DNA from 2 places in the Idiomarina sp. genome. Region 1 is predicted to be linked to the other one. Evidence: predicted binding sites of a transcription regulator. Region 1 holds the regulator's gene; the other holds the start of a gene.
The links. The regulator sigma-54, encoded in region 1, starts transcription at its own class of promoters, with help from an activator protein. The targets are predictions, from matches to a motif close to GTTGGCACGNNNNTNGNNT.

Region 1 (15,416 bases):
ATTTAATCAAGACGGTGCTTTGGGCATTTCAGTCTATCGAGATCACCAAAAAGGTTCAGCGTCGACCACTGATTTGTCTTCTGAGGCAATTCATGCAGCAGTAAAAAAAGCCTGTGAAATTGCTAAGCACACATCGGCTGATGAATTTAACGGGCTCGCACCGCAAGCGTTAATGGCGGGCGATATTCCAGAGCTGGATTTATGTCATCCGGGCGACCAAAGTCCGGAATATGCCATTGAACAAGCACTGCGTTGCGAGCGCCACGCGCTATCACTGGATAAGCGTATTGTTAATTCTGATGGTGCGCAGTACGGCTCACATACCGGATTTAAAGTGTATGGCAACAGTCATGGCTTTCTGGGCGGTTATTTGCAGTCACGGCATAATTTAGGCTGTGTGTTAATTGCCGAGCAAGATGGCAAAATGCAGCGCGACATGAGTTATACCGTGGCGCGTAAAACCGATGAGCTGGAGCAAGCCGAAAAAGTCGCTGAGGATGCGGCCAGTGAGACGTTGTCGCGGTTGGGTGCTCGTAAAATTGATACCGCCAAAGTACCGGTCATTTTTAGGGCTGATGTCGCCGGTAGTCTGTTCGGCCATTTAGTGGCCGCGATTAGTGGTGGCAACCTTTATCGCAAGTCGAGCTTTTTACTGGATGCACTAGATACTCAAATTCTGCCGGAATGGCTGACTATTCACGAAGATCCACTGATTGTTGGCGGTTTAGCCAGCAGTCCCTTCGACAATGAAGGCTTAGCGACGCAGGCGCGCGATATTATTAAGGACGGCGTACTACAGACCTACTTACTGACTAGCTATGCGGCGCGCAAACTTAACCGCCAGCCAACCGGTCATGCGGGTGGTATTCATAATTGGCGCATGACGCACTCAGATAAGACCCTGCAGCAGTTGTGCCAGCAAATGGGTACCGGACTATTAGTAACTGAGCTCATGGGGCAGGGCGTTAACCTGGTCAACGGTGACTATTCGCGTGGTGCCGGCGGCTTCTGGGTCGAAAACGGCGAAATTCAGTACCCGGTAGAAGAGATAACCATCGCCGGTAATCTCAAAGACATGCTGGCAAATATCGTCGAAATTGGTGGCGATGTTGATAAACGTCACGCGTTACACACGGGGTCAGTGTTATTAGATGAGCTTCGTATTGCCGGTGTTTAGTTCACTAATAGCCTAAGCCGAAAGTAACAGGGTTGCTGTGCCAAGGAAGGCAAAAATACCTACCACGTCCGTGACTGTTGTCAGGATAACACCGCCTGCCAGCGCCGGATCAATGTCGAACTTCTTCAAAATCATCGGCACAGTAACACCTGCGAGTGCCGCTGCCAGTAGGTTGGCCATCATTGCAAACGCAATAATTGCCCCCACCAGCCAGCTTTGCATCCATAGTGCTACCACAGCGGCAATCAAAATAGACCAAATGACGCCGTTGAGGGCACCTATTGCAAGTTCTTTACCGATCAGCCAGCGCGAGTTGCTGGTGCCGATATGACCCAATGCCATACCACGAATGACCAGCGTTAACGTCTGGCTACCGGCAATACCGCCCATGCTGGGCACAATGGTGTTAAGAATGGCTAGTACGGCCATTTGCGCAAGAATGTCTTCGAACAGCGAGCTGACCATGGCAGCCAGTAAAGCCGTTACCAAATTAATCGCTAACCATACGGTGCGGCGGCGGGTACTTTTCAGAACCGGGGCAAAGGTGTCTTCATCATCTTCTAAACCCGCCATGCTCAGCATCGAGTGTTGAGCCTCTTCGCGGATAATATCGACCACGTCATCAATGGTAATACGACCAACAAGCTGTTGTTCGGAATCAACTACAGGTGCTGATACCCAGTCAAAGCGCTCGAATAATTTGGCGACTTCGGTTTCGTCCATATCAACCGGGACACTAACGACATCCGCCGACATGATATCGCTGACCAGCCGACTGGGATCGACGGTAACCAATCGGGCAAGCGAAATTTCACCGATCAGTTTGTCGTTGCGATCGGCGACATAAAGCATGTCAGTCGCTTCCGGCAGTTCGCCTTTAAGGCGTAAATAACGCAATACAACATCAACGGTAACGTCCGCACGAACTGTGATAGTGTCGGTATTCATAATACCGCCGGCACTATCTTCATCATACGAAAGCGCGGTCTCGGCGCGTTCGCGGTCGCGCTCGTCCATTGATTTTAATACTTCTTGATAAACCTGGTCGGGCAGGCCTCGCAGAACATAGGCAAGGTCATCGGTATCCATGCCCTCGGTTGCTGCAGCCAGTCGCTCCGGGGCCATCTGCCGGATTATCGACTTCTGAACTTCTTCAGATAGTTCTTCTAGAATTTCACCGTGTTCGTCAACATCAACCAGTTTCCAGACTATCGCCCGGTTCTTCGGCGGTGAAGACTCCAGCAGTAATGCCACGTCGCAGGCTGGCATATTGTGCAGCATACGCCGCGCAGCCACGTACATACCGTCCGCTAAGGCAGCATTAACCTCTTGAATACGCTGCATGGCATATTCTTTATCGGACAGCTCGGCGATCATGGTTATTGTTCTTCCTCAAAGCGCTGTGCAAATAGTCCGGTAATGGCAGCCAGGGCGGCTTCCGCATCCTCGCCGTCGGCGCATACCTCTACCTCCTTGCCTTGTTTGCCGGCTAATAGCATCAGGCACATAACGCTGGCAGCATCCACCTTCTGGCCATCTTGTTCTACGGTGATGGTCGCGTCAAAACGTTGTGTTAATTGTGCGAGTTTGGTGGCGGCTCGTGCATGCAACCCAAGTTTATTACGAATAATCAGGGTTTTACAATGTATTGTCATAGCTCACCTGTGCTATTTTTTGGTTTCGCGGTGTCGAACCTGAACATTTATCGCTGTTTGTTTAAACCGTTCAGCCAATTGCTCGGTGATATAGACCGAGCGATGTTGTCCGCCGGTACAGCCTGTTGCGATGGTTAAATAGCTGCGATTACTGCGCTGAAAATGCGGAATCCAGGTGGCAAGGAAGTTTTCGACTTGATGGATGTATTTCGCCACCAACGGTTGTTGCCGAAAGTAATGTTGTACGTCTTCGTCCAGTCCTGATAACAATTTGAGCTCGGGTTGCCAATGAGGATTTGGCAAAATACGGGCGTCAAATACAAAGTCAGCGTCTTTGGGTAAACCGTATTTAAAGCCAAACGACTGAAATACGATAATGAGTTTTTTCTCGGCTTTGCCTAACACCCTTTCAGTGACCTGCTCACTTAACTGATGTAACGACAAATTACTGCTGTCGATACGCCAGGTGGCACGCTCCATAATTGGCTCAAGCACTTTGTGCTCAAGCTGCAGAGCGTCAGTTAGCGGTAGCTCTTTTTGCGACAGCGGATGCAAGCGACGTGTTTCGCCGAAGCGTTGCAGTAGTGTTTGATCATCCGCGTCAATAAACAGAATTTCCGGCTCAACGTCTGAGGGTAAAAAGTCGAGCGATTCTAACAGTTCTTCTGAATTCTCTGGCAGGTTACGAACATCAATGCTAATAGCTATACGGTCATACTGAGCCATTACGGCATGAACCAGGGTAGGCAGCAGCGCAATCGGCAAATTATCAACGCAATAGTAACCTAAATCTTCAAGCACCCTTAGCGCGATAGTTTTGCCTGAGCCCGAACGGCCACTAACAATAATTAGCTGCATGATCCGTCGTTACTCTCGTCAACAAAGATGTCATAGAGATCTTTGTCAGATTCGGCTTGTCGTAGCGCGCGAGTACAGACTTTATCGTTCATACGGCGGGCAACCGCGGCAAGCGTTTGTAGGTGATTTTCGTGCTCTGATTCAGGCACCAGTAAGGCAAAAATAATATCCACGGGCTGATTGTCGATAGCATCAAATTCGATAGGTTTTTCTAACGTCAGTAACACAGCGACAGGTTGTGTGGCATTGGCAAGCCGACCGTGAGGAATGGCAATACCCAGCCCAATTCCGGTACTGCCTAAACGCTCCCGATTCAACAAGCTTTCGAAAATATCGTGGCGAGTAATGCCGACCAATTTGGGGGCCGCAATTTGGCTAATAGCCTCGAGTAAACGCTTTTTGCTGGCACCCTCGACTGCACACTTGGTGCAGTCGGGGCTTAATAGTTCAGACAGTTGCATGATTAATGCTTTTTGAGTTTCTCTTTGTGTTTAATAACCTGGCGATCGAGCTTATCAATTAAGCCATCAATTGCCGCATACATATCTTCGTGTTTGGCGTCGGCAAAAATTTCGCCGCCGTTAACGTGCAAATTCGCTTCGGCGATTTGATCCGTTTTCTCAACCTTAAGGATGACGTGCACATTGTTAATGTGGTCGAAATGTCGCTCTAACTTAGCGAACTTAGTATCTACATAGTCACGCAGTGCGTCAGTAATATCAATGTGATGACCGGTCAAATTTATTTGCATAACGTCTTCCTTCTTATAGCTACACGATTTAAAGCAGACTCTTGCGTTGGCTCGAGGACGCGATGTTAAGCGACTCCCGATACTTTGCAATGGTCCTCCTTGCCACTTTGATTCCCTGCTCCGCAATGAGTTCAGCAATTTTACTGTCACTCAATGGTTTGGCGCGATTTTCTGCCGCCACTAACTTCTTAATTAAAGCACGAATAGCAGTACTTGAACACTCACCTCCTGCCTCTGTGTTGACGTGACTGGAGAAAAAATATTTCAACTCAAAAACACCGCGGGGGCTATGCAAATACTTCTGTGTCGTCACCCGCGAAATTGTACTCTCATGCATCTCTACTGCTTCGGCGACATCGTTAAGAACCATGGGCTTCATAGCCTCTTCGCCGTACTCGAAAAAGCCTTGCTGGCGCTGCACGATACAGTTTGCAACTTTAAGTAGGGTATCGTTGCGACTTTCCAGACTTTTAATAAACCAGCGCGCCTCCTGGGTATGCGATTTTATGTAGTTGCAGTCAGCCTCGGATTTGGCCGCTTTGCTAAGCGCCGCGTATTCTTCATTAACCTTTAATTTAGGTACGCTGTCAGGATTTAATTCGACCACCCAGCGGCCTTGTTTTTTTACCACAGACACATCCGGAATAACGTACTCCACCGGTTTTTGCGCCACTTGTTCGCCGGGGTGAGGATGTAACTGTTGGATTAACTGCATACAAGCTTTTAGCTCTGCCTCAGACAGGCGCATTTTGCGCATAATCGTGCGGTAATCACGGTTGCCGAGTAATTCCATGTGTTGCTGAACGAGCTCTATCGTTTGTGTTCTTAACGGGCTTTCTTCTACTAGTTGCTGCAACTGTATAGTTAAACACTCAGCAACGTCGCGCGCGCCAACGCCCACGGGATCAAAATGCTGTATGCGTTTCAGCACCATACAGATTTCTTCCTGGCCAACCTCATCGAGACCGACCGCATCAACTAGCTCGTCGATACTTGAGGTGAGATAACCATTATCATTAATAGATTCGATGATCGCTTCGGCAATGGCGGTGTCTTCATCGCTGAAGTGCGACAGCTGCATTTGCCACAGTAAATGATCCTGCAGTGTTTCGCTGGTTTCGCCCTGGTACACGTCCATTTCGCCCTCAAAACTTTTTCCGTTACCGCTGGTCATCGATGCTGGCGTGGACGAGGTATAGGTATCATCCCAGCTGCTGTCGACCGGCAGGTCATCAGGCAACTGGTCTTTTTTTAATACGTCGGAGGTTTCTTGTTGGCTATCGTCACGGTCGCGTGATGACGCGTTATGTGCCTTACCATCTGCGCCGCCATCTGAGATATCCGATTCGACGTCCAGCAGTGGGTTGCTATCGAGTGCTTCCTGGATCTCCTGCTGCAAATCAAGCGATGACAATTGCAACAAGCGAATTGCTTGTTGTAACTGTGGGGTCATGGTTAATTGCTGACCCATTTTTAGCTGAAGACTTTGTCGCATACGTTAGGCTCCCGGCTCTCGCATCAGTCGTTACTGAATAGGCTTACAGCGTAAATTGTTCGCCGAGGTAAACATCTTTAACCTGTTGGTTTGATAATATACTGTCTGCGTCACCACTGGCAATCAACTGGCCGTGACTGACAATGTAAGCGTGTTCACAAACCGAGAGTGTTTCGCGCACGTTGTGATCAGTAATTAGCACGCCAATACCGCGATTTTTTAAATGTTCGATAATTTTTTTGATGTCTAAGACTGAAATCGGGTCGACACCGGCAAAGGGTTCATCCAGTAAAATAAAGGTGGGATCAGCTGCCAGCGCCCGTGCAATTTCTACCCGGCGACGCTCGCCTCCGGACAGGCTCATCCCCAGGCTGTTGGCGATATGGCCAATGTGGAATTCTTCCAGTAGCGCATCAACTTTTTCTTCACGCTCAACCGCGCTTAGCGATTTTCGAGTTTCTAAAATGGCCATCAGGTTGTCGCGTACTGACAGTTTGCGGAATATCGACGACTCCTGTGGCAAATAGCCAATCCCCCGGCGTGCTCGCTCGTGCATAGGCAACAGCGTTAGGTCAGTGTCATCCAGATAAATCTGGCCTTTATCACTATTAACCAAACCCACAATCATATAGAAGGTGGTCGTTTTACCTGCGCCGTTAGGGCCCAACAAGCCGATGATCTGGCCCTGACTAACCTCCAGGCTGACATCTTTAACCACTTGCCGACGTTTGTAACTTTTTGCTAAATGACGAACCGAAAGCGTAGCCATAAGTTAGCGATTGCCCCCGTTTTGGTCGTCGTTGTCGTCCTTTTTGGTGGGCGTAAAAATGGTTGTTACCCGGTTGTTCTCTGAGCCCTCGCCGCTGGCGCTTAAGGTTTGTTTGGCGAGGTCATAGGTAATAATCTGCGCACTAGAGCGGCTGGCACCCTGGGATACTTGCGCATCACCCACGAGTTCAAGCACTTCGCGCGCCTGATAGTAGGTAATACGTTGCGCTTGAGCGCTGATAGTTGAGCCGTCTTCTAGTTGCTGGGTATAGGTTGCAGGGTTTCCTTCGGCAATGAAGGTATCTGCTTGCTGCTCGTTATTACGCAGCGCTTCAAGGCGGTCGGCTTTTATGACAAGCGACCCCTGGGTTACTGTTACGTTATCGGTTAGCAACAACTTATTATTTTTGATATCCAGTTCTTCATGGCCGGCTGTCAGCTCAATCGCTTTAGAAAAGTCCGCTTCGCCCTGTGCAAATACGGCGCTACTGAACAGCACAACAAGGCCGCTAACGAGGCTCAAATACGGTCTTAACATGTCGATTTAACTCCATCTTTTCAGCATATAGGTCAGCTTTTAAACCATCTCCACGGATAGTTAATTGCGGACCAAATAACGTTACTGGATAGTCGGTACGCATACTTTCAGCTGCCATATCGATAACCAGGTATTCTGTAATTACCCTTTGTATTGCAGTATCAGGCTGTAGCGAAATGATTTCAACTCCGCGTTCCAGAATCAGCGTTTGGTCATCGTAAAATGTACCTTGCTCGGCGCTGATCTGCCATGTTGCTAAGTCATCCTGGGTGTATACCGTGTAGGTGGGCTGAGTCAGCTCGGTCAAGCCAATTTGGATATAATGCGCCATGCCTTCGGCATCTAGCTGGTGTGCTAAGTCACCGCCGGACTCAAATAAACGTGTCTGCAAGCCGCGTGCGGTGAAGTCGGGCTGCATGACTTGCGAGCGTCGCTCACTGCCTTCGCCGTCGCCACTGCTGAATGGGCGCCAGACCAATAGTACCCCGGCACCAAAAAGTAGCAGTAAGATTAGCGCGACACGTCTGTTCACAGACTAATTCCCTCGGCTTGACGTAATTGACCGTTAGCTAATAGCAGTAGGTCACAAACTTCTCGCACCGCACCGTGACCACCGACACAACGGGTAATGTAATCGGCTCCCTGCTGCACCGCTGGATGCGCGTCATTAACGGCGATACCCAGGCCGCAGCGTTGAATCAATGCTAAATCCGGAACATCGTCGCCAACATAAGCCACCTGACTGTCATGCAGCGAAAGCTGCTGTAATAACTGCTGGTAAGCGACTGTTTTGTCCGACTGGCCCTGAAAAATATGTCCGACACTTAAATGCTGCATGCGGCGTTCAACAATGTATGACTCGCGACCGGTAATAACAGCGGTCTCGAAGCCGGCATTGGCCAGCGCTTTCATGCCAAAGCCGTCACGGGTATGAAAGGCTTTGAATTCTTCGCCGTCGTTACCTAAGTAAATACGTCCATCCGAAAACACGCCATCGACGTCCAGGATAAGTAATCGTACCTGCCGGAATTTATCCAGTAACGATTGCTCAATGTCGCCGTACCAGGTGTTGATCATTTTCATTAGACCACTCCAGCCTGCAGTAAATCATGCATATTCATCGCGCCGACCGGTTTGCCGTCTTCGTCAATAATGATGAGGCCGTTGATTTTACGGTCCTGCATAAGCTTTAACGCTTGCGCGGCTAACATATCGGCATTGGCGGTGGTGCAGGAGCGCGTCATAACCTGGCTGATACCGGTACTATGCACATCAATGCGATTATCAAGAATACGGCGCAGGTCACCGTCAGTAAAAATCCCTGCCAACCGCTGGTTATCGTCAACGATAGCCGTCATGCCCAGGCCTTTGCGTGACATCTCTAACAGGGCTTCGCTAATCAATGCTGATTTATGCGTAACGGGAACTCGCTCACCTGTATGCATCACGTCTTGCAAGCGCAGTAGCAGGCGTTTACCCAGCGAGCCCCCCGGGTGTGATAAGGCAAAGTCGTCTGCGGTAAAGCCGCGGGCTTTAAGCAATGCAACAGCCAAGGCGTCACCCATAACCAGCGTAGCAGTGGTTGAAGCCGTTGGCGCCAAGCCCAACGGGCAGGCCTCCTGCTCGACTTTAATACACACATGAACGTCGGCAAGGCGGCTTAACGTCGACTCAGGATTGCCGGTCATGGCTACCAGTTTAACGCCCAGGCGTTTTATCACCGGAATAATGTTTAAGACCTCAGCCGTCTCGCCGCTATTGGATATTGCGATAACAACATCATGCTCGGTGACCATGCCCAAATCGCCGTGGCTCGCTTCGCCGGGGTGCACAAAAAACGATGGGGTTCCTGTCGATGCCAGGGTGGCAGCAATTTTGCCGCCGATATGACCTGATTTGCCCATCCCGATTACAATAACGCGTCCGCGACAGTCAAATAACGTCTGACAGGCACGGTCAAAATTGACATCGAGATACTGTTGTAGATCGTCGATAGCTTGCCGTTCAATTTCAAGCACTTCTTTACCGAGTGCTTTAAAATCTTCGGTGATTTGCTGCATGCTTTTTTTCCTAATTCTGTTGCTTAGCTTAATGATACGTTATTTGACCTATCTGTGCCTACCATGAAGTCAGTTCTGTGAACTTTCGGCTATTGCTTTTATGGCATATTTTAATTACTATACCATCCAGACGGTTTATAAAAGGTGGCTGAATTCTATGGCAGGTCGTCCAAGTAGTCGTGACGTGATTATCGGTGCAGCGGAAAAGCTTGTTGCCGAGCAGGGCGCAGCGCATTTGACGTTCGATGCCTTGTGCCAGGAAACCGGCATTAGCAAAGGCGGGTTACTTTACCACTTTGCCAATAAAGACGCGCTATTGGCTGCCATGTTAGAGCGTATGGTGGCGCAATTTGACCAGTTACGCGCGCATTTTCGTGATCAACTCAATGATGACCCGCGTAAAGAACTAAAAAGCATATTGCTGGCCTCGTTAAATAGTGACGCCGAGTGTGCACAGCTCAGTAGCGGTATGTTAGCCGTAGCTGCTAATAACCCTGAATTACTTGAGCCATTACAAAGCCACGTGCGACAAACGTTTGAGACGATAAAAAACGCCACAGCGGATTCGCAGTTGGCGGAATTATTGTTTTTCTCAGTTCACGGTGCGCGTTTATTTGAGCAATTGCAATTGTGCCAGCACTGCCAGGCCGATCGAGAGCAGTTTGCGCAAAAATTAATGGTTTTGGTTGATAGTATCGGCGACACCGATTGATTCGATTAACTGATACGTTTTGCAACATTTTTACAGTTATTGATTAGACGCTTACAGGCTAAACTACGTAAGCTTAATAGAAACTAAAAAACAGGAAGCACAGTGAGCAATTTTGTTGAGCTGAACAATGTGCATTTTGCCCATGGCGAGCGTTCAATATATGAAGGCTTGTCATTAACTGTGCCGAAAGGCAAAACAGTTGCTGTGATGGGCCCCAGTGGCATCGGTAAAACGACATTACTGCGCTTGATCGGTGGCCAGTTAAAACCAACCTCGGGCAGCATAAAGGTGGCTGGTGAGGAAGTACCGGCGTTGTCACGAAAGCCGTTGTATGAACTGCGCAAGCGCATGAGTATGTTATTCCAAAGCGGCGCATTGTTTACCGACATGAGTGTTTTTGACAACGTTGCGTTTCCGCTGCGTGAACATACCGACTTACCTGAAACACTCATTCGTAGCATTGTCATTATGAAGCTTGAAGCCGTCGGATTGCGCGGCGCACGTCATCTGATGCCGGCTGAGCTATCCGGTGGCATGGCGCGAAGGGCGGCGTTAGCACGTGCCATTGCGTTGGACCCGGATTTAATTATGTATGACGAACCTTTTGCCGGGCAGGACCCTATTTCAATGGGCGTTATAGTCAAACTAATTAAGTCACTCAATGACTCACTTGGCTTAACCTCGATTGTAGTAACACACGATGTCGATGAAGTGCTCAGTATTGCAGACTACGCTTATATTATTGCCGACAAACGCGTGGTTGCAGAAGGTGAGCCGAAAGCTCTGTTAAGCGACAGTACGGCTATTGTTAAACAGTTTTTGCATGGCGAAGCCGATGGACCGGTTGCGTTCCATTACAGTGACGACGACTTTGCAACGGATTTGCTAAAGGGGGCGCAATAATGGAAATGCTACGTCGTCTGGGTAAGAAGTCGTTGGATCAAGTTGCCGGAATTGGTTACGCACTGGCGATGCTGATGAATGCGCTTATTGGTAAGCCAAATCCACGTAAGTCATTGCCTCTTTTTATTCAGCAAATGTATGTGGTTGGCGTATTATCGCTGTTAATTATTATTGTCAGTGGCCTGTTTATCGGCATGGTACTGGGCTTACAAGGTTACACCATTTTGGTTGACTATGGCGCCGAACAGTCGTTGGGGCCCATGGTCGCTCTGTCGCTGTTGCGTGAGCTGGGGCCGGTTGTCACAGCGCTATTATTTGCGGGACGTGCAGGTTCTGCGCTTACAGCTGAAATTGGATTAATGAAAGCAACTGAGCAGTTGTCGAGCCTGGAAATGATGGCGGTTGATCCGCTGCGGCGCGTTGTTGCACCGCGTTTTTGGGCGGGCTTTGTCAGTATGCCGTTGTTAGCGCTGATATTCTCAGCAGTAGGTATTTACGGTGGCTATTTGGTTGGTTCAGGCTGGCTGGGAGTCGACGAAGGTGCCTTCTGGTCGGTTATGCAGTCGTCTGTCGATTGGTATGACGATCTGTTAAACGGGATACTTAAGTCCATCGTATTTGCTTTTGTTGTTACCTGGATTGCTCTTTATAAAGGATATCGCGCGGTGCCAACCTCTGCCGGTATCAGTACCGCAACAACGTCTACGGTAGTGACTGCATCGCTCACTATTTTAGGTCTTGATTTTATTCTTACAGCTTTGATGTTTGGTGGGTAGAAAACCATGGAATCACGTAAAACACAGATTTGGGTCGGTTTATTTGTCGTATTAGGTGTGCTGGCGCTGTCATTTATAGCACTGCGCGCTGCCAGCGGCAGTGCGGCAACGGCAGGAGAAACTTACACGCTGTATGCCAAGTTCGATAATATCGGCAGTTTAAAAGTTCGTTCACCGGTAAAGGTGGGTGGGGTTGTTGTTGGCCGGGTCAGTCAGATATCGCTAACTGGGGAATATTATGAACCCACAGTAGAAATGGAAATTAGCGCTGATTACAGCCAATTTTCAGAGACCAGTTCGTTATCAGTTTTGACCTCGGGCTTATTGGGTGAGCAATATCTTGGACTGCAGCCAGGCTTTATTGATGACACCGTGGGTATGCTGGAAGACGGCGATACCATTAGCGATACTAAGTCAGCATTGGTGTTGGAACAGTTAATTGGCCAATTCTTATTCAGCCAGGGCAACGACTAATTTAAGGAGTAGTAACATGAAAACCTTAGTGATTTGGGCAATTAGTGCATTGATGCTGGTGGCTCCCGCGTCGGCAGAGTTGATAAAAGACGATAATCCGTACCGTCTGCTTGAGAAGGTTGCCGAGCAGACGTTTCAACGTATCGCCAACGAACGCGATATGATTAATGAAAATCCAGATCACCTTAAAGTGATTGTAGAAGACGAGCTGATGCCCTACGTGGATAATATTTTTGCTTCGAAAAAGGTACTTGGACGTTACTTTAAGGATACCAGCAATGAACAGCGTCAGGCTTTTTACCAAGCTTTTACAGACTACATTGTTGCAACCTATGCCCGGGCTTTTACACAATATGACGAGACCAAACACGAGGTTGAATTTGTTAATCCTAAAAACGTCTCAGCCAGTGATCGGGACGTAACTGTAGAGACCCGGGTTGTCGAGACAGGACGCGACCCCATTCGGTTAAACTTTCGCGTACGCTACGATGCGGATAGCGAGATCTGGAAAGCATATGACTTAGTTGTCGAGGGTGTTAGCCTGCTTTCCAGCAAACAAAGCGAAATTAACGCGGTGATCCGCTCGCGCGGTATCGACAACACCATAGAGTTGTTGAATAACAAAGCGCAGCAACCGATTCGTCTTGATGATGAAGTTGATGTACCGGCCTAACAGGGGCAGCTAATGAGTGATATTACCTTTGCCATCGAGCAGCAGGTACTAACCATCAGTGGTTCGTTAACGCGGCATACAATTCCGTCCATCTGGACAACGTGGCGGCAGGCGATCAGTGCTGATAAGGTAACAAAAATCGATCTCAGTGACGTCTCTAATGTTGATACGGCCGGGGTTGCGCTGTTGCTGGACCTGGTTAAAGAACAGGGGCTTAGCGACATCAGCTGTGTTGGCGCCAACCAACAGTTACAACAAATTGCCGCAGTCAGTGGCGTTGAGGGCGTGCTTTCGTTAAGCTAGCGTCCTAAATGCTAACTGCCTGCAGTAACAAGGGTTAATATAATGGACGCAGAACAAATAGAAAATGTACTAAAGGAACAAATCGAACTGGCGGAAGTGCACGTTAAACTCGATGGTGCCAACGTTAACATCATCGCAGTGGGTGACGTTTTTGAGCCGTTATCCCGAGTCAAGCGTCAGCAATTGGTTTACGCGCCTCTCAAGCCTCTAATTGCTGACGGGACGTTGCACGCAGTATCCATAAAAACCTACCTTCCTGCCGACTGGGCGCGCGATAAAAAGCTCGTCATGCCACAGGGTTAACTGCACGCATGGACAAATTTCATATTAATGGTGGGCATCGCTTGGTTGGCGATGTCACCATATCCGGTGCCAAGAATGCAGCATTGCCAATCTTGCTAGCGACGGTTGCCGCAAGCGAACCCGTCACCATCAGCAATGTACCGCAGTTACATGACGTTAAAACGACACTTAAATTGTTACAGACGCTGGGCATTGATCACAGTGGCATTACACAAGGTCAGGTGACCATCTCGCCGGCGTCACTGCAGCAAACTATTGCACCATACGAGTTAGTCAAGACGATGCGCGCGTCGATTCTGGTATTAGGTCCGTTACTGGCTCGTACCGGTGAGGCGGAAGTATCTCTTCCCGGCGGCTGCGCTATCGGGGCTCGGCCAGTGAACCTGCATATTGAAGGACTGCGCCGAATGGGCGCACAGATCACGGTTGAAAATGGCTATATCAAGGCGCAGGTTGACGGGCGTCTGCAGGGCGCACAGATTTTGATGGATACGGTTAGTGTAACCGGCACTGAAAACCTAATGACAGCCGCAACCCTGGCTGACGGCAAGACGGTGATTGAGAACGCGGCAAGAGAGCCGGAAATTATCGATCTGGCCAACTTTCTAAATACGCTGGGCGCCGACATTAAAGGAGCCGGTACTGACACTATTACCATCAATGGGGTCGAACGACTTCACGGTGGTAGCTACTCCGTTATGCCCGATCGTATCGAAACCGGTACGTTTTTGGTGGCAGGGCTAGCAACTCAGGGTGACGTAACCTGTCGAAATACCGATCCGGACTGCCTTGATGCAGTGTTAAAGAAACTTGGCGAAGCTGGCGCGCAGATCGAAAAAGGGGACGACTGGATCCGGATACGTGCTGATAAGCGTCCGCAACCGGTTAACATTATTACCGCACCTCACCCGGCATTTCCAACCGATATGCAGGCACAGTTCTGCGCTTTAAACTGTATTGCGGAGGGCAGTGGATGGATTCGTGAGACGATTTTTGAAAATCGTTTCATGCATATTCCCGAACTACGCCGTATGGGGGCTCAGGTCGAATTAGAAGGTAATACCGCGATTAGTAAAGGCGTTCTTGAGCTAACCGGCGCGGAAGTTATGTGTACTGATTTACGCGCGTCGGCGTCACTGGTTATTGCGGGGCTGGTTGCAAAAGGCCAAACGGTCGTGGAGCGCATTTACCATATCGATCGGGGCTACGAGTCCATCGAAAACAAATTACGTCAGTTAGGCGCTGACATTGAACGCGTTAGCAGTTAACGCCCGGTACGTCTAACCACCCGGTGGTTCAGCGGTTGTAACGGTGAGTTGTTGTGGCTCGCCGTTACGATAAATCGTAATGTCTAAGGCTGAACCCGGTTTAGCATTAACCACTTCTCGCATACCTTCCGACGCGGAGCGAACCGGCTTTCCACCGATACGCGTAATAATATCTCCCTGGCGCATACCGGCGACAGCAGCAGGGCTGCCGGGATCAACGGCAGTCACCTGAATACCTTGCTGCGCAAGTTGGTCGCTGGAGTTGGGATCCACACTAATGCCAATCCAGCCCCGAACGACCTTACCTTCGGCGATAAGGGTTTGCATAATTTCGCGGGCATTACTGTATGGCACGGCAAAATAAATGCCTTCGATACCGTCACCAAAGGCGTTATTGAAACGGGCGTTATTAATGCCAATGAGCTCACCAGCGGTATTCACCAGCGCACCGCCTGATGCGCCTTGGTTAATAACGGCATCCATTTGAATTAAGTCGGAGTATGAACTGCGGCTAACGCCCACGCGTCCACCTGTTGCACTGATAATACCCTGGGTAATAGTTTGGCCGATGTTATAGGGGTTACCGATTGCCAATACAATATCTCCGACACGTGGCTGAGGCTTATCGGCGGTCGGTATGACGGGTAGGTTGTCGGCTTCAATTTTCAACACAGCCAGGTCGGTATAGTAGTCGCTGCCAAT
Region 2 (15,416 bases), 1.2 Mb from region 1:
AGCCAGAGTTGCGGTTTGTTTATGCAGTTTCCGCGGCGCTTTCAGGGGCAGGGCAGTGCCAGTTCGCTTTACCAGCACTGGTTAACGATTTCGCGCGCGGACCGCGGTATCGAAACACTGATGGATGAAGAAGATCTGAACCAACTGTTTGCCGCCTTGCCCGATACACCAGCCGCGCTGTTTCAGGCCTGCGAGGAAACGTATCTGGCGTCGGCTGGTGATAGCGAACAGCGCTATTATTGTCAGGCACTGCTGACTGACGTGCTCGGCTGGGCCGCAGCCTTAAGCTATCAGGACCGTCAGTACGGCAGTGACTGGCTGATCCAGTTATTGGCGATTCGCATGGCCTGGGATTTTATTTTGTGGCAGCTGGCAGAAATGACCAACGCGGACGTGTTTGCATCCATTGCGGACCATTTCAGGCAGCAATCAGCCAATAGCCAACAGGCGTTAGAGCAGATAAGTGAGTGCCAGGCGGTATACTGGCAATGGCAAAAAGCTTACGAGAAAACCCAGCTTAAGAAACTACAGTTTAAGCCGGCGCCTGAGGTGTCGGCTGATAAACCTGAGTTACAAGCGGTGTTTTGCATCGATGTGCGCTCTGAGCGCTACCGCCGCGCTTTACAAGCTGCCGGGCAAGCACAAGGCTTGCCAACCAGGACTAAAGGCTTTGCCGGCTTTTTTGGCGTACCGCTGGGGCGCGAAGACGAGCAGCAACAACGTATTCCGCATGTTCCGGGTTTATTGAGCCCGAGCTTTTACGTTAAACAGCAAGGTACTGACGCGCCGCTAAAAGATCTATTGTCTCGTGCATTTAATAGCCCGGCATCGATGTTTACCGGGGTCGAAGCACTGGGTCTGAGCAAACTGGTGGAATTGATCAAGGGCAAACCAGGCTTGTTGGATACCGCGACATTTAACGCCGATTCAGAGATTTATCACAACGGGCAACCGGTCACCTGCGATCAACTGGCGGAGATGTGTGCGCAGGCATTGGCCGGTATGCAATTGACCGAATTCGCTGAACACGTGGTGCTGGTCGGGCATGGGGCTAAGCACAGTAATCACGCCCAGCGGGCGGGCTTGAACTGCGGCGCCTGTGGTGGCGAAACTGGAGCCCTTAGTGCCCGCGTATTGTGCCATTTACTGAATCAGTCGGCTATTCGCCAGCGTTTGTCCGCCCACGGCTACAACATTCCCGGCAATACGGCCTTTTATGCTGCTTTGCATGAGACAGTGACCGATGAGGTTTTTTGGCTCTCGGACGATGTCCCGGAAAAGCTGCAGGCAACGTTTAAACAGGCCAGTGGGGCGCTGCAGCAGGAACACAACCGTGCAACCCGTGCCAACCACTGGGCCGAACTACGGCCGGAATGGGGCCTTGCCGGTAATCAGGCTTTGTTTTTTGGTAACGCCCGGCGTTTAAGCGAGCAGAACCCGCAGGGCCATACCTTTTTGCATGATTACGACGCGCAACGTGATACTGACGGCTCATTGCTTACTGCATTGCTATCAGCACCGGGATTGGTGGCGAACTGGATTAACTGGCAGTACTACACCGCGGTGACCGAGCCCGCCCGTTTAGGCAGTGGCAATAAGTTGCTGCATAACCGCGTAGCCAATGATATCGGCGTATTCGAAGGTAATGGCGGCGACTTGCGACTGGGGCTTGCCTGGCAGTCTGTGCACGACGGCGAAGATTTCGTCCATAAACCGTTGCGTCTTAGCGTCATTATCGAAGCAGACGACGAAGCGCTTATCCACAAAGCCCTGGCACAAGCCAGCGACTTTAACCAATTGTACCAACATCAATGGATTGACGTTTACCGACTCAACGCAAGAGGTGATCTATGCCCAATCGAGTAAGAACCGACAGCGATAAAACGTCAGCGCCGTCAACGCGCACCTGTTATTTATTGAAAGATCTCTACGACTGCATTCGCAATCGGCCGTTCAACAAGCCGTTCAGCCTGCAGCACGAAGATGGCAGTGTCGATGAGGCATTAAAAACAGAGCAAGACATGAAAAACGCATTATGGCGACGTAAAAACCCATTTTTACAGCGCCCGGTAGTTTTTAAGTGTTAAAAACACATAAATATGGTTATGTTTAGTTGACGAACTATTATTTTGTGCTATTAATTAGTCTATTGTAAATAAATCACATTAAAGTGTGTTTATGGCTAATTTATCTACGGTTAAACACGAGCAAATTGAAGAAATTCTGCAACAGTATCGTGTGCATCAAGAACGAGAACTAAACAGTTTACGTGAACAACTGGCTGGGCAACTTCAGGATACAGAGGTTGCGGGTGAGCTTGAAGACTTTGGCAATCTTGTCGATGCATATAAGAAAGAGCACAAGGTCACCAACGAAGAATTGGCTTTGCTGTCAGGAAAATCGAAAAATGCCATCAGTAAAGCGTGCCAACGGCCAGGGTCAGCAGGTGTTGCCACCATTACGAGTATTCTTGATGCTATGGGTTATCGGCTGGTTATAGCTCGTGGCAATCCTAAACCTATTGCCGAGCAGGATTAACTGGTGACTAAAGTTAATCGAGTAGGCGCGATTTACGCGAACGGTAAACTTGCAGGTCACTTGACCGAGTTGCGCGAGGGCCTGATTGAGCAATATGAATTTGTTTATGCTGAGTCATATTTAACTGATGGTGTGCCCATTGGCCATCATTTCCCTTTGCGAGCGCAACCTTTCACATTTGACACCTTTCCGCCATTTTTCCAAAACCTTGTCAGCGAAGGTTGGGTCAAAACCTTCCAGGCGAGTCGCTCGAGATTAGATAAAAATGACGAATTTGGCTTACTGCTGGCTAATGGCGAGGAATTGATTGGTGCGCTGTCGGTGTTGCCACTCGTTGTCGAAGAATGGGAGGCTAGCTGATGGTTGTTGTTGAATCATCTGCCTACTTTAAAAAAATGTTTGCAGCCGATGCGGCATTAATCGGTAGCCTGAAAGTGGTTGGTGATAACGCGAGTTTTGATGACTATGCACCAGCGTATCTGGATGGTCAGTCGGTTTCCGGTGTGCAGCGCAAACTCTTTATGCGGCGTGAGGGCGATCGCCTGATGCCAGCCCATAAAGATGGCGACTTTATCGTTAAACCCTGCCCAAAACAATTTTCCGAATTGCCCGCAAACGAATACAGCATGATGACATTGGCATCAGTAACGGGAATTGATACAGCGCAGCATGCGCTGGTGCCATTCGAAGACGGGGAATTGTGTTTTGTTACCCGGCGATTCGACTTACTCGCGCAACCAGCAAATAAAAAGCCTGAGCCTGCGCGGCAACGCTACTTTATTGAGGATGCGGCCAGTCTTTGTCAAATAAACTCCAAACACAAAGGTAGCGATGCTTTGTCTTACGAAACAACGCTAAAGCAGCTTTATCAATGCAGTGGTGCTAATAAAGTGGTGTTGCTAAAAGGCTTTCAGCAAGTCCTGTTTGCCTATCTTATAGGCAACAATGATCTGCACTTAAAAAACTTCTCGATGTACCGAAAGCCTGACGACCGTTCCACTTTGATGCGCGACTTTACGCCCGCCTACGATATTCTCTCGGTCGCACCCTATCCGGCCTATTATGGTGAGGATCTGACGCTGTGTGTATTGGCATCCGAAGTTGATGCAGAATTTAGCGACGCCTACGAGCAATATGGCTACTACACACGACCCGACTTTGTGTTGTTAGCAGAAAAGATTGGATTAGGAGCAACGGTTGGTGAGCGCTTGATTCAGAAAATGATTAATCAAGTGAGTCAGAATGTTGAAAAGGTACTAAATCAATCGGTCTGTTCTTCTCAATTAACTGATGCCATAAAAGCGCATATAGAGGAGCGGCTTGGGCGAATGCAACGCTAGCGTATTTTGCCTTTGGCGTTGTAGGTCAGGCTGTCTTTTTTGGCGTTTGAGAGGATGGCTTGTTTGAGCTGTTCGATGCTGTTTAAGGTAGATTGCACAACGCGTTCGTTTACCGCACTTTGCTGCTGCACATCAGCTAGCTGACGTTTTATTTCAGTCACTTGTGCGGCCAAGGTTTCGTCGTCTTTTAACAAGTTTGCATCGGGATGTTCACGCAGCGTGGCGTCAAGCGATGATACCTGCTCAAGCTGCTGCGCTTTTTGCTGTGCGATATCCGCAACGCTGCTGTGTTGGCGTTCTACAATGGCTTTGAGTTCTTGCTGTTGCAGTGCAGCAAGGGCATCTAGCGAGTCTGCCAGCTGTTGTAGAAGCTCGTTAACAGGTGTTGCGGTAGCGCTCATAAATTAGCGGTTACTCGTCGCCGTCAATCTGCGAACCAAACAGGTCGCCTTCGAACTGTGCTAACTTCGACGCCAAACGGTCAACGTCAACCTTATATGAGCCGTTTTCAATTTGCGCCTTAATGCGATCAACCTTCGCCTGGTCGATGCCACTGCTGTTCATCGCTTTTTCCTGCAGGTCGTTAAGTTGTTGCGCCTCAGAGGTCAGCGATACGGAATCACCACCACTTTTAGCCGGTGCCGGGCTGTTGCCGGAATTATTACCGCCATCGACCTGACGATTGGTCTTGGTGTCGATCGTGGTGTTTTTTAATCCTGCATTATTGATATTGATTGGCATATTGTCTCGCCTCGCTAGATAGAAGTTCTCGTGCCCTTATCGACACTTTGCGAGAAACCTTTAATCTTTTTTGCTACTTTTTTGACCGTCGACATATTACAACTGCACGGTCACTTCGTTTAAACCGGTGACAATCGCTTCTAACGACTTGTTAGAACGCGTGTTTTGCACCGCCACCGACTCGCCTTTCAGGCCGTCAGCCAATGCTTTGCCACTGGCTGTTATTTGCAATGCCTTGCTTTTAGCCACTATTGTAACCTTTTCCCCCGAACAAACAAGGCAGGTGTCGCTGGCTTCAATCGGCTGTCCGGAGCGCACGCGTCTTTTGATCCGCGCGCCGACTAACGTATCTGCTGAGGTAAAAACATTAGACCGAATACGATTAATATCCACCTCTTGCGTGGTTAAATCAGATTCCGACACCAGATGCCCCGGTGACATGGGGACCGCTGCCGTAATCACCGGTTTATAGCGGTAAATACGAACCGGTACATAGGTACGCCAGGCCGTTGGTGCAGCACACTGTATCTCAACCGTGGTATAACTATCGAGCCCTGAATTAGAGGCAAAACTGACCTGCGGCTGCTCGCTGCATTTTTTGGCCACCATACGCGGATCCAGGTTGTTCGCCACAATCTCGACCCGACCGTTATCGGGCGCAGTCACCTGAGCTTTAACAAAGTCGTGCGCCAACGTCTGCAAGGCTTTGTGATCTAAACTATCGCTTTTACGTTCGTTTGCATTCGCAACCGAGCCCGAATGCGCTATGATCAAAAGCAAACTGATTAATAAGCTATTGCGTATTATCATTGTGTAATTCCACTAAGGTTTAATGGTCTTCTGCCGACACATTCTTTAACAATAGAGAATGTAATTAACGTCAAGTTTTTGTCACTGACGTTACGGCACCACGAGTTACAATAGCTTAAGCAAGGAGCATGCCAGCGGTCAGCCTGCTCCGATAAAAGGAGTGAACATGGCGAGTATCCTGGACTCGGTAAACCAACGCACACAGATGGTCGGCCAAAATCGGCTGGAATTATTACTGTTTAGACTGGCCGGCAAACAGCGTTTTGGTATTAACGTATTTAAAGTGCGCGAAGTACTGCCGTGCCCCAAGTTAACGGCTATGCCACATCGCAATCGTTTGGTTCGGGGGATTGCCCATATTCGTGGTCAGGCTATCTCGATTATTGACTTGAGCATGGCCACCGGGGGACCGGAAATTACCGACCTTCAAAACCGTTTTATTATCATCGCCGAGTATAACCGCACGGTGCAGGGCTTTTTAGTCGGAGGGGTTGATCGCATTATCAATATCAACTGGGAAGAGATCCTGCCGCCGCCAAAAGGCACAGGCCGTGACGCCTATCTGACCGCGGTCACCGAAATAGACAAAGAATTGGTCGAAATTATCGACGTCGAGCGTATTTTGGCCGACATCACCCCGGTTAATACCGACATCAGCGAAGAAGTCGCTAATCAGCCCATTAACGTGGCGAAAGAAAACTTGACGATATTGATCACCGACGATTCGGCCGTGGCGCGTGGCCAGATCAAGCGTGCATTGCAGTCTCTTGATATTCCAATGGAAATCAAAAAGAACGGCAAAGAAGCGCTGGACTGGTTAAAAGAAAAGGCTCAGGAAGTCGATGGCGATGTGCACCCGCACGTGCCGGTGCTGGTCTCTGACGTAGAAATGCCGGTTATGGATGGCTATACCCTGACTGCCGAAATCAAAGCCGATCCCAAACTCGCCGGTGTTCATGTTATTCTGCATACGTCGTTGAGTGGGGTGTTTAACCAAGCTATGGTTAAAAAGGTGGGCGCCGATGACTTTATCGCCAAATTCCACCCCGATGAGCTGGCAACTGCCGTTAAAAAATGGCTTAATGCAGAAGCAGACGTCAATATTGAATAAGCTTAATCAGAATAAAAACAACGCAGTAGAGAAAACGTGACCAATAAAGAGCTCAGTCAGTCAGAGTACCAGGAGTTTCGTCAGTTTTTAGAGCATCAGTGCGGTATCGTGCTCGGTGATAACAAGATGTACCTGGTTAAAAGTCGCCTTAGCCCCTTAATGGCAAAATTTAACATCGACTCGCTGTCCGAGTTGGTGAAGAAGTCGATGAAGATCAGCGAGCGTGCACTGCGGGCTACGGTTATCGATGCCATGACCACGAATGAGACACTGTGGTTTCGTGACACCTATCCGTTTGAGATCCTGGCTAACCGAGTGCTGCCGGAATTTAAAAACAATGCGGCACCTGTCAAAATTTGGTCATCGGCCTGTTCTTCAGGGCAGGAGCCGTACTCTATTGCCATGACCTATCTGGAATACAAAGCCAAAAACCCCGGCGGATTAAAAGGCGGCATTCGTATTACCGCCACAGATATATCGAACAAAGTCTTAGACCAATGTGCGGTAGGAGAGTATGACAGCCTTGCAATAGCCCGTGGTCTATCGGCCGAACGGCAAAAGAAATTCTTCACCGAAGGCAGCAAACCCGGTGCCATGAAAGTAAAGAACGAAGTAAAAAGCTTCGTTCAATTTCGACACTTAAACCTGTTAGACAGCTACGCATTACTCGGCAAATTCGACATCATTTTTTGCCGCAACGTACTCATCTACTTTTCCGCCGACGTTAAGCGGAAAATTATTGCCCAATTCCGGCAATCCCTCAATCCCGGCGGCTACCTCTTCCTGGGGGCATCAGAATCAATTTCCGGTCTAACCGACGACTTCGAAATGATCCGCTGCAACCCGGGAATCATTTATCGTCGGCGCTAACGCCGACTGGCCTTTTGCAGCTGCGCTGCGGCTTTTTGCCCTGCGGGCGGCTGTTTGCAACATCGCTGCGCTCGTTGCTGCTTTTTGTGCTGCGCACAGGATTTACCGCCGTCAGGCAAATAGCCTTAGCGGCCGAAGGCAAGCTAAAAACAGCCGTGCCGCAGGCACAAACAGCCGCCCGCAGGGCCAAAGGCCGCAGCGCAGCTGCAAATAGCCGTGCCGAAGGCACACATTGGCACGATCTCTGCATAGTCTCCCCTATCGAAAACACGGGAGACGAAAAAATGGCACTTACCATGGATAACCTCCTTGGCATCCAACAGCACACACTGGGCGTACGTACCCAGCGTGCGGAGATGATTGCCAATAACATCGCTAATGCCGATACCCCTGGATACAAAGCGAAAGGCCTCGATTTTCAGCAAGCGTTGCAGCAAGCGCAGCGTGGCATGGAAAATCATAAGCTAACGCGTACCCACGAAAAACACTTCAATGTCGAAATCAGCCCGGCCGGGCAGGAAAAATTCCGCGTACCCACGCAGCCGGACACGGGCGATGGTAATACGGTCGATGTGCAGTTGGAACAAAACTTGTATGCACAGAACGCATTGGAATATGAAATGACCATGAACTTCCTTGACGGCAAGATCAGTGGTGTCAAAAAAGCGCTTAGCGGCCAGTAATGGTAAAGACCAATCGAGGTAAGTCAGCATGAGCTTATTCAACATTTTTAACATCAGTGGTTCAGCCATGAGCGCGCAGTCAGTGCGACTGAATACCACCGCCAGTAATTTGGCGAACGCAAACTCAGTCAGCAGCAGCGTGGATGATACCTATCGTGCCCGTAACCCGGTTTTTGCAACGGCACTTGCCGATGCCGGAGGTAGCTATCGGGGCGATAGCCTGACCAACCAGTCGCAAGCAGGCCAGGCTGCGGGGGTTAAAGTTAAAGGTATTGTCGAGAGTCAAAAACCACTACAAATCGAATACGCGCCGAATCATCCGATGGCTGACGGCGAGGGGTACATCTACCGCTCCAATGTCAACACCATGGAAGAGATGGCCAACATGATTTCCGCCTCACGCTCTTATCAGAGCAACGTACAAGTAGCGGATACCGCTAAAACCATGACTCAGCGTTTATTACGCCTTGGTCAAGGTTAGTAGACAAGGCTAACAGGAGATAAACGATGGAAAGTGTCAGTAACAACTCCTACGTTGACAGCATGCGCTGGAAAAGGGAGGAAGGAGCACAGTTTGCAGATCCGAGCGAAAAACAAAAACTCGAGCAAGAGGACTTCTTCAAACTGATGACGGAACAGCTGAACATGCAGGATCCGACCAAGCCGGTGGATAATGATCAGATGATTTCGCAAATGACTAACTTTTCGATGGCTGAGGGCATCAGTGAACTGTCGCAACAGTTTACTCAGTTTACCCAGAACATGTCATCGAATCAGGCGCTGCAAGCTTCAACCATGGTGGGTCGTGATGTGCTGGTGCCATCCAACAAAGCATTTGCTAACGCCGGTGAAGGCGCTGATGGAGCAATTGCACTGGAGCAATCCGGCTATAACACCAAAGTCACGGTAAAAGATGAAGTCGGACAGGTGATAAAAACGGTCAGCTTAGGTGATTTAGCCAATGGCCGCCATGATTTTAACTGGGACGGCATGAATGAAGCCGGCGAGCCGGTAAAAGAGGGTGTTTATTCATTTACCGCACAAACAACGATCGGCGGTGAACGGGTGGAAGTGCCACTACAAATGCGAGCAAAAGTTCAGAGTGTGAGTATGGGCTCAGGCGATGGCGTTGTGCTTAATTTGGAAGGATTAGGCGGCATCAAGTTTGGTCAAGTATCAGAGATTAGTTAATCAAAGGGGTGACTTATGTCATTTAGCATAGCTTTAAGCGGTATTTCATCCGCACAAAAAGATTTGGATGTGACGTCTAACAACGTTGCCAACGTCAAAACAACCGGCTTTAAAGGGTCGCGTGCAGAATTTTCTGACGTTTATGCAAATAGTATTTTTAGTGGCTCTGACCAGCAGACCGGTAATGGCGCTGCCACCGCGGCAGTTGCTCAGCAGTTTAGTCAAGGTACGCTGCAGTTTACGCAAAACTCGCTGGATATGGCGATTAGCGGCAACGGCTTTTTTGCCACGACCTCAGGACTGACCGACCAGGATTTTACTTACACACGAGCGGGCGCGTTTAAATTAAACGACTCCAGCTATATCGTTAACAATCAGGGTCAGTTTTTACAAGGCTTCCCGGTTGATCGTGATAGCGGTGCGACGCAGTCAACATCACTGGCGGCATCAGGCCCTATTCGTATTCCTGATTCTGCCGGGGCGCCGTCTGCGACCGAAAACCAGTATCAGTCATTTAACCTCGATGCACGCGCGCCAGGTGTTAGAGTGGCAGAAGGTACCGGACCTACAGCGGTCCCGGGTAATCCTTTTAGTGTTGACGACCCAACCTCTTACACGTCATCAACCTCAACAACGATTTATGATTCGTTGGGTGAGTCGCACGTTTTGACCACCTATTATGTACGCCGTGATTCAAATCAAGCGAGTATTGAGAATAATACCTGGGATATTTACACCGCTGTCGATGGCCAGGTTGTAGACTTTGATAATGGCGGTGCTAGCGCGGAGCCAGCAGAGAATGGCTCCACCGGTGTTCGTGTTCGCTTTGATGAATCAGGTTCACCATTAAATGCTAACGGTAACGGCACTTTTGAGCCCGGTCAGTTGTCACTTTCAGGTGTGCTAAACAACGGCGCCGATGACACCCAACAGATCAATGTGTTCTTCCGTGATCAGTTTGATTCTGAAGGTGAAACAGCGCCGACACAATTTGCTTCTGATTTTAGTGTTAACTTACTGGAGCAGGACGGTACCACCGTCGGTCGCTTAACCAATATTGATATTGCTGAAGATGGCTTGATTTTAGCCAGTTATTCTAATGGTGATGTCAGTTATTTGGGTAAAGTCGCGTTAGTACGCTTCGCCAATGAACAGGGACTTACCCAGTTAGGCAATGCGTCATGGGCAGAGAGTCAGGCATCTGGTATTGCCACCTCTGGTGAGGCAAACTCGGGCGTCTTTGGTGCTGTAGAATCCTCTGCATTAGAGAGTTCTAACGTCGATCTGACCAAAGAACTGGTCGATTTGATTTCAGCCCAGCGGAACTTCCAGGCCAACTCACGGGCACTGGAAATCAACAACGGCCTGCAACAGAACATCTTGCAGATCCGATAGTCGCACCGCGACTATCGGCGCCTTCGTCGCGGCTGTTTATCGGCTCGCTTCGCTCGCCGATGGCTGTTTAAACACAATGAAGGGGCTTGCATCCGCAAGCCCTTTTTTTATGGCTACCGTGCCGCAGGCACACACAACCTCGGCGCAGCCGAACAAAACCGCGCCAAAGGTGCCCAAAACCTCGGCGCAGCCGAGCAGAACCTAGGCGAAGCCGCACATTGGCACGATCTCTGCATTCCATTTAAGCATAAACGTCTAAGTGACAAATTTTTGGCTGGAGGTCAATCATGGACAAAATGCTTTGGATCGCCATGAGCGGTGCCAACGAGAACATGAAAGCCGTATCGCAAAGCGCTAATAACCTGGCTAATGTTAATACCACCGGCTTTAAAGCCGATTTGCAGCAGGCCAGATCAATGCAAGCGTTTGGCGAAGGCTTGCCAACGCGGGTATTTGCACTGACTGAGAGCCCGGGGCAAAACTTTGCCCACGGCGGCATTCAAACGACCGGTCGTAATCTTGACGTCGCAGTCAAAGGACAAGGCTGGCTTGCAGTGCAGGACGCCAACGGCAACGAACGCTACACCCGCAATGGTAGTCTCGAGATAGACGCTGGCGGCATGTTGCGGACCTCATCCGGCGACCCGGTCATGGGCGATGCCGGACCGGTATTAATTCCAATGCCGATAGATTCGTTAACGATTGGCAGTAACGGCAATATTTCGATCCGCCCGCAGGGCGCGCCGGAAGATGCCATGGAGATTGTTGACCGGATTAAACTGGTGGACCCGCCACTGAATAATTTGAAGAAAAACAATGAAGGCTTTTTTGAGTTGAAAGACGGCCAGCAAGCGATCGCTGACGCCAACGTCAAACTCGAAGTCGGCGCACTTGAGGGCAGTAACGTCAATTCTGTTGGCGAAATGACCCAGATGATCATGTTGCAACGACAGTACGAAATGAACGTCAAAATGATGAAAACCGCCGACGAGAATGCGCAACGCGCTGAATCGCTGATGCGCTTAAGTTAATCGCTTAAGTTAATCATAGGTAGAGGAGAATAACGATGAATCCTGCACTGTGGATTAGTAAAACCGGCCTTGATGCGCAACAGCGCGATATCTCGGTTATCTCAAACAACTTGGCGAACGCCAGCACGGTCGGCTTTAAAAAGAGTCGTGCCATTTTCGAGGATTTGCTTTACCAAAACGTTAATCAACCCGGCGGTCAGTCAGCACAAGACGTGGAATTACCCAACGGATTGATGTTGGGCGCGGGTACCAAAGTGGTGGCAACGCAAAAGTCACATACCCAGGGTAACGTGCAAACCACCGATAACTCACTGGATGTGATGATCAACGGCAAAGGCTTTTTTCAGGTTCTGATGCCCGATGGCACCTTGTCGTACACCCGCAACGGGCAGTTCTCAGTTAACGAGGAAGGCACCATGGTGACCTCGGGTAACGGGTATCCCATCGAACCGCAAATTCAGGTGCCCGAAGATGCGATTTCGCTAAGTATCTCGCAAGAAGGTGAGGTTACCGTGCGTCAGCCGGGCAACGCCGATAACGCCGTTATTGGGCAGATGAACCTGGCCAGCTTTATTAATCCGGCGGGCTTAGAGCCGGTCGGGCAAAACTTGTATAAAGAAACAGCAGTCAGTGGCGCGCCACTCGAATCGGTGCCGGGTGTCGATGGCATCGGTACCGTGCGTCAGGGCATGTTAGAAACCTCTAACGTCAACGTGACAGAAGAGTTAGTCAATTTGATTGAAGCACAGCGCGGCTACGAGATGAACTCGAAAGTGATTTCCTCGGTTGACCAAATGCTGAGTTACATCAATCAGCAACTTTAACCTGAGCGTCAATGAATAGGTGGATGATATGATGCGTAGACTCTTGGCAGTTTTTGTAGCAACCGTAATCACCGGGTGTGCAAGCAATGGGCAGAAACCCATGCCGGATGATCCCATGTATGCGCCGGTGCTACCGGAAGAGCGCGCACAACCGGTAGTGCCAGATGGTTCGCTGTTTCAGGCGCAGTACGCAGACAGCCTCTACTCTGATATTAAAGCACGACGGCTGGGCGATATTATTACGGTGAGCTTACAAGAGCGAACCACCGCCAGTAAGTCGTCATCGACCGAAACCACCAAAGACAGTAGTACCGCACTGCCGACCCCACAGCTTTTTGGTCGCGATGTAACCGTTGGCGGTAACCCCTTATCCGCAAGTTTTGGCGGCAACCGCTCGTTCAGCGGCGAGGGTGACTCCGATCAAAGTAACCAACTCAATGGCGAGATCACGGTCACCGTTATCCGTACGCTGGCTAACGGCAACTTAATTGTGCGTGGCGAAAAATGGATGCGCATTAACACCGGCGACGAATATATCCGCTTAACCGGCATGATCCGACCGCAGGACATTAGTGCTGAAAACACCATTCCGTCAACGCGGGTAGCCAATGCGCGTATCGAATACAGCGGTACCGGAACGCTGGCCAACACGCAAGAACAGGGCTGGTTGACGCGCTTTTTCAATAGCCCGATCTGGCCGTTTTAAGGGAGTATGAGCATGTTGCGGTTTCTTAAATTTTTATTAATAACGCTGAGCCTGGCATCGTTGGTAATGCCGGTACAGGCCTCGCGCATAAAAGACATCGCCTCGGTACAGGGCATCCGCGATAACCAGCTGGTCGGTTATGGGCTGGTGGTTGGCCTGCCCGGAACCGGCGAACAAACGCCTTTTACGGACCAGACCTTTCGTACCATGCTCGGTAATTTTGGTATCAATATGCCGTCGGGTGAGCGGCCGAAAATTAATAACGTCGCCGCTGTGGCGGTAACCGCCACTATTCCGCCGTTTGCTAAACCCGGCCAAAAAATCGATGTAACCGTGTCATCCGTCGGTAGTGCCGATAGCTTAACCGGCGGTACCTTAATGCAAACCTTTTTAAAAGGTGCCAATGGCGAAGTGTATGCCGTCGCTCAGGGTAATTTAATCGTTGGCGGTTTGGGCGCCGAGGGCAATGACGGCTCGCGCATCGTGGTGAACACACCAACGGTCGGTCGAATCCCGGGGGGCGCCAGTGTCGAGCGCGAAATCCGTACCTCATTTGGCAATGGTGATTACTTTACCTTTAACCTGCACCAGTCGGACTTTACTACCGCCAAACGTGTCGCCGAGACCATTAACGGCTTAGTTGGTGAAGGAGCAGCACAGGCCATCGACGCGACTTCGGTGCGCGTGCGAGCGCCGCGGGATTTAGGCCAGCGTGTCAGCTATATGTCGACACTCGAGAATTTAGAGGTCGAGCAGGCGATGGGTTCAGCTAAAATCATCGTCAACGCCCGCACCGGCACCGTGGTGGTGGGTCAAAACGTCGAGCTACGCCCGGCAGCGGTAGCGCACGGTAATATGCAGGTAACCATTGCCGAAAACGCCCAGGTCGATCAACCCAACCCATTTGGCGATGGCGAAACCGTGGTAACGCCACAGAGTATTATCGATGTGCAGCAGGACGATGCCCGCATGTTTGTATTCCAACCCGGCACCACATTAAATGATTTAGTCAGAGCAGTGAATCAAATCGGCGCGGCACCCGGCGATATGATCGCCGTGCTGGAAGCGTTGAAGCAAGCAGGAGCAATTTCCGGTGAGCTCATCGTCATTTAATACCAATCACGGGGTTAATGCACAAGCCTCCGCCGCGTTAGATAACCACGCGCTGGATAGTTTGCGCGAAAAAGCCTTTGGCGAAGATAAAAATGAAGCGCTAAAGGCCGCAGCCCAACAGTTCGAAGCCATATTTTTGAATATGGTGATGGGCAGTATGCGCAAAGCCAACGAGGTCTTTGCTAAAGACAATATTCTGGATAGTCGCTACACCAATATGTACCGTGACATGTACGACCAACAATTAACCTCAGAGCTGTCGTCCCAAGGCTCTCTGGGACTAGCGGACTTGATGGTGAAGCAATTAAGTCAGCAGGGCGGTATTCAGACCACTGAACGAGTCGGCGGTGAGCTTACCGACCCACGTGCTGCGGTGCTGCATCGCAATAAAACACGCAGTGATCAGGGCGGGGTTGATGCCGGTTTATTTTACGGCGACCACCGGGTTAATACGATAAAGGTCGGCCAGCAGCCGCAACAGGTTAATTCGGTCGATGATTTTATTGCGCTGATTAAGCCGCACGCCGAACAAGTGGCGGACGAAACCGGTTTGCCGGCCAAAGCGCTGATAGCGCAAGCGGCACTGGAAACCGGCTGGGGCCAGCGCATCGTGCCCGGACGCCATGGCGGCTCCAGTAACAATCTGTTCAATATTAAAGCCGATCAACGCTGGTCAGGTGACAAATCCCATGTCAACACACTGGAATACGACGGCATGACCGCGGGCAAACAAAAAGCCGCATTCAGAAGCTATGTAAACCTTGAGCAAAGTCTGCACGATTATGCTAATTTTATAACACAACATCCCCGCTACCAGCGGGCAGTGGCTGCTGAACAGCCTGAGCAATACGCAGAGCAACTGCAACAAGCCGGCTATGCAACCGACCCGCACTATGCCGACAAACTGAAAACCATAATGCAACGGTTGTAACGGCAGGCGGCAAAAAGTTGCCGTCCAGGCTCAACTTTTTTGCCGCGATGCCGATATACGCATAGTGCAGTAATTTAAGGAGTGACCCTAATGGCGTCATTTGACTTGTTAAGCAAAGGTCAGAATGCAATT

Region 2: a site for sigma-54 is predicted at 10,897-10,915, ahead of flgF (flagellar basal-body rod protein FlgF). Genes of this name have one in related genera too.

The regions. Positions count from the first base shown of each region.
Region 1 is NZ_CP080268.1:2,700,962-2,716,377, forward strand. Features, by position in the region: gene pmbA (metalloprotease PmbA) at 1-1,177, shown strand, start outside; gene mgtE (magnesium transporter) at 1,190-2,554, opposite strand; gene KZ771_RS13070 (HPr family phosphocarrier protein) at 2,557-2,832, opposite strand; gene rapZ (RNase adapter RapZ) at 2,845-3,690, opposite strand; gene ptsN (PTS IIA-like nitrogen regulatory protein PtsN) at 3,681-4,151, opposite strand; gene hpf (ribosome hibernation promoting factor) at 4,154-4,441, opposite strand; gene KZ771_RS13090 (RNA polymerase factor sigma-54) at 4,470-5,936, opposite strand; gene lptB (LPS export ABC transporter ATP-binding protein) at 5,980-6,705, opposite strand; gene lptA (lipopolysaccharide transport periplasmic protein LptA) at 6,709-7,242, opposite strand; gene lptC (LPS export ABC transporter periplasmic protein LptC) at 7,214-7,774, opposite strand; gene kdsC (3-deoxy-manno-octulosonate-8-phosphatase KdsC) at 7,771-8,319, opposite strand; gene KZ771_RS13115 (KpsF/GutQ family sugar-phosphate isomerase) at 8,325-9,302, opposite strand; gene KZ771_RS13120 (TetR/AcrR family transcriptional regulator) at 9,460-10,014, shown strand; gene KZ771_RS13125 (ATP-binding cassette domain-containing protein) at 10,117-10,917, shown strand; gene mlaE (lipid asymmetry maintenance ABC transporter permease subunit MlaE) at 10,917-11,693, shown strand; gene mlaD (outer membrane lipid asymmetry maintenance protein MlaD) at 11,700-12,167, shown strand; gene KZ771_RS13140 (ABC transporter substrate-binding protein) at 12,184-12,840, shown strand; gene KZ771_RS13145 (STAS domain-containing protein) at 12,853-13,143, shown strand; gene KZ771_RS13150 (BolA family protein) at 13,186-13,446, shown strand; gene murA (UDP-N-acetylglucosamine 1-carboxyvinyltransferase) at 13,455-14,714, shown strand; gene KZ771_RS13160 (trypsin-like peptidase domain-containing protein) at 14,727-15,416, opposite strand, start outside.
Region 2 is NZ_CP080268.1:1,539,021-1,554,436, reverse strand. Features, by position in the region: gene KZ771_RS07670 (putative inorganic carbon transporter subunit DabA) at 1-1,866, shown strand, start outside; gene KZ771_RS07665 (hypothetical protein) at 1,851-2,087, shown strand; gene KZ771_RS07660 (hypothetical protein) at 2,179-2,538, shown strand; gene KZ771_RS07655 (HipA N-terminal domain-containing protein) at 2,542-2,898, shown strand; gene KZ771_RS07650 (HipA domain-containing protein) at 2,898-3,878, shown strand; gene flgN (flagellar export chaperone FlgN) at 3,875-4,279, opposite strand; gene flgM (flagellar biosynthesis anti-sigma factor FlgM) at 4,290-4,619, opposite strand; gene flgA (flagellar basal body P-ring formation chaperone FlgA) at 4,716-5,429, opposite strand; gene KZ771_RS07630 (chemotaxis protein CheV) at 5,596-6,540, shown strand; gene KZ771_RS07625 (protein-glutamate O-methyltransferase CheR) at 6,577-7,410, shown strand; gene flgB (flagellar basal body rod protein FlgB) at 7,695-8,093, shown strand; gene flgC (flagellar basal body rod protein FlgC) at 8,122-8,574, shown strand; gene KZ771_RS07610 (flagellar hook assembly protein FlgD) at 8,601-9,284, shown strand; gene flgE (flagellar hook protein FlgE) at 9,300-10,679, shown strand; gene flgF (flagellar basal-body rod protein FlgF) at 10,967-11,710, shown strand; gene flgG (flagellar basal-body rod protein FlgG) at 11,746-12,534, shown strand; gene flgH (flagellar basal body L-ring protein FlgH) at 12,566-13,240, shown strand; gene KZ771_RS07585 (flagellar basal body P-ring protein FlgI) at 13,253-14,353, shown strand; gene flgJ (flagellar assembly peptidoglycan hydrolase FlgJ) at 14,334-15,284, shown strand; gene flgK (flagellar hook-associated protein FlgK) at 15,375-15,416, shown strand, end outside.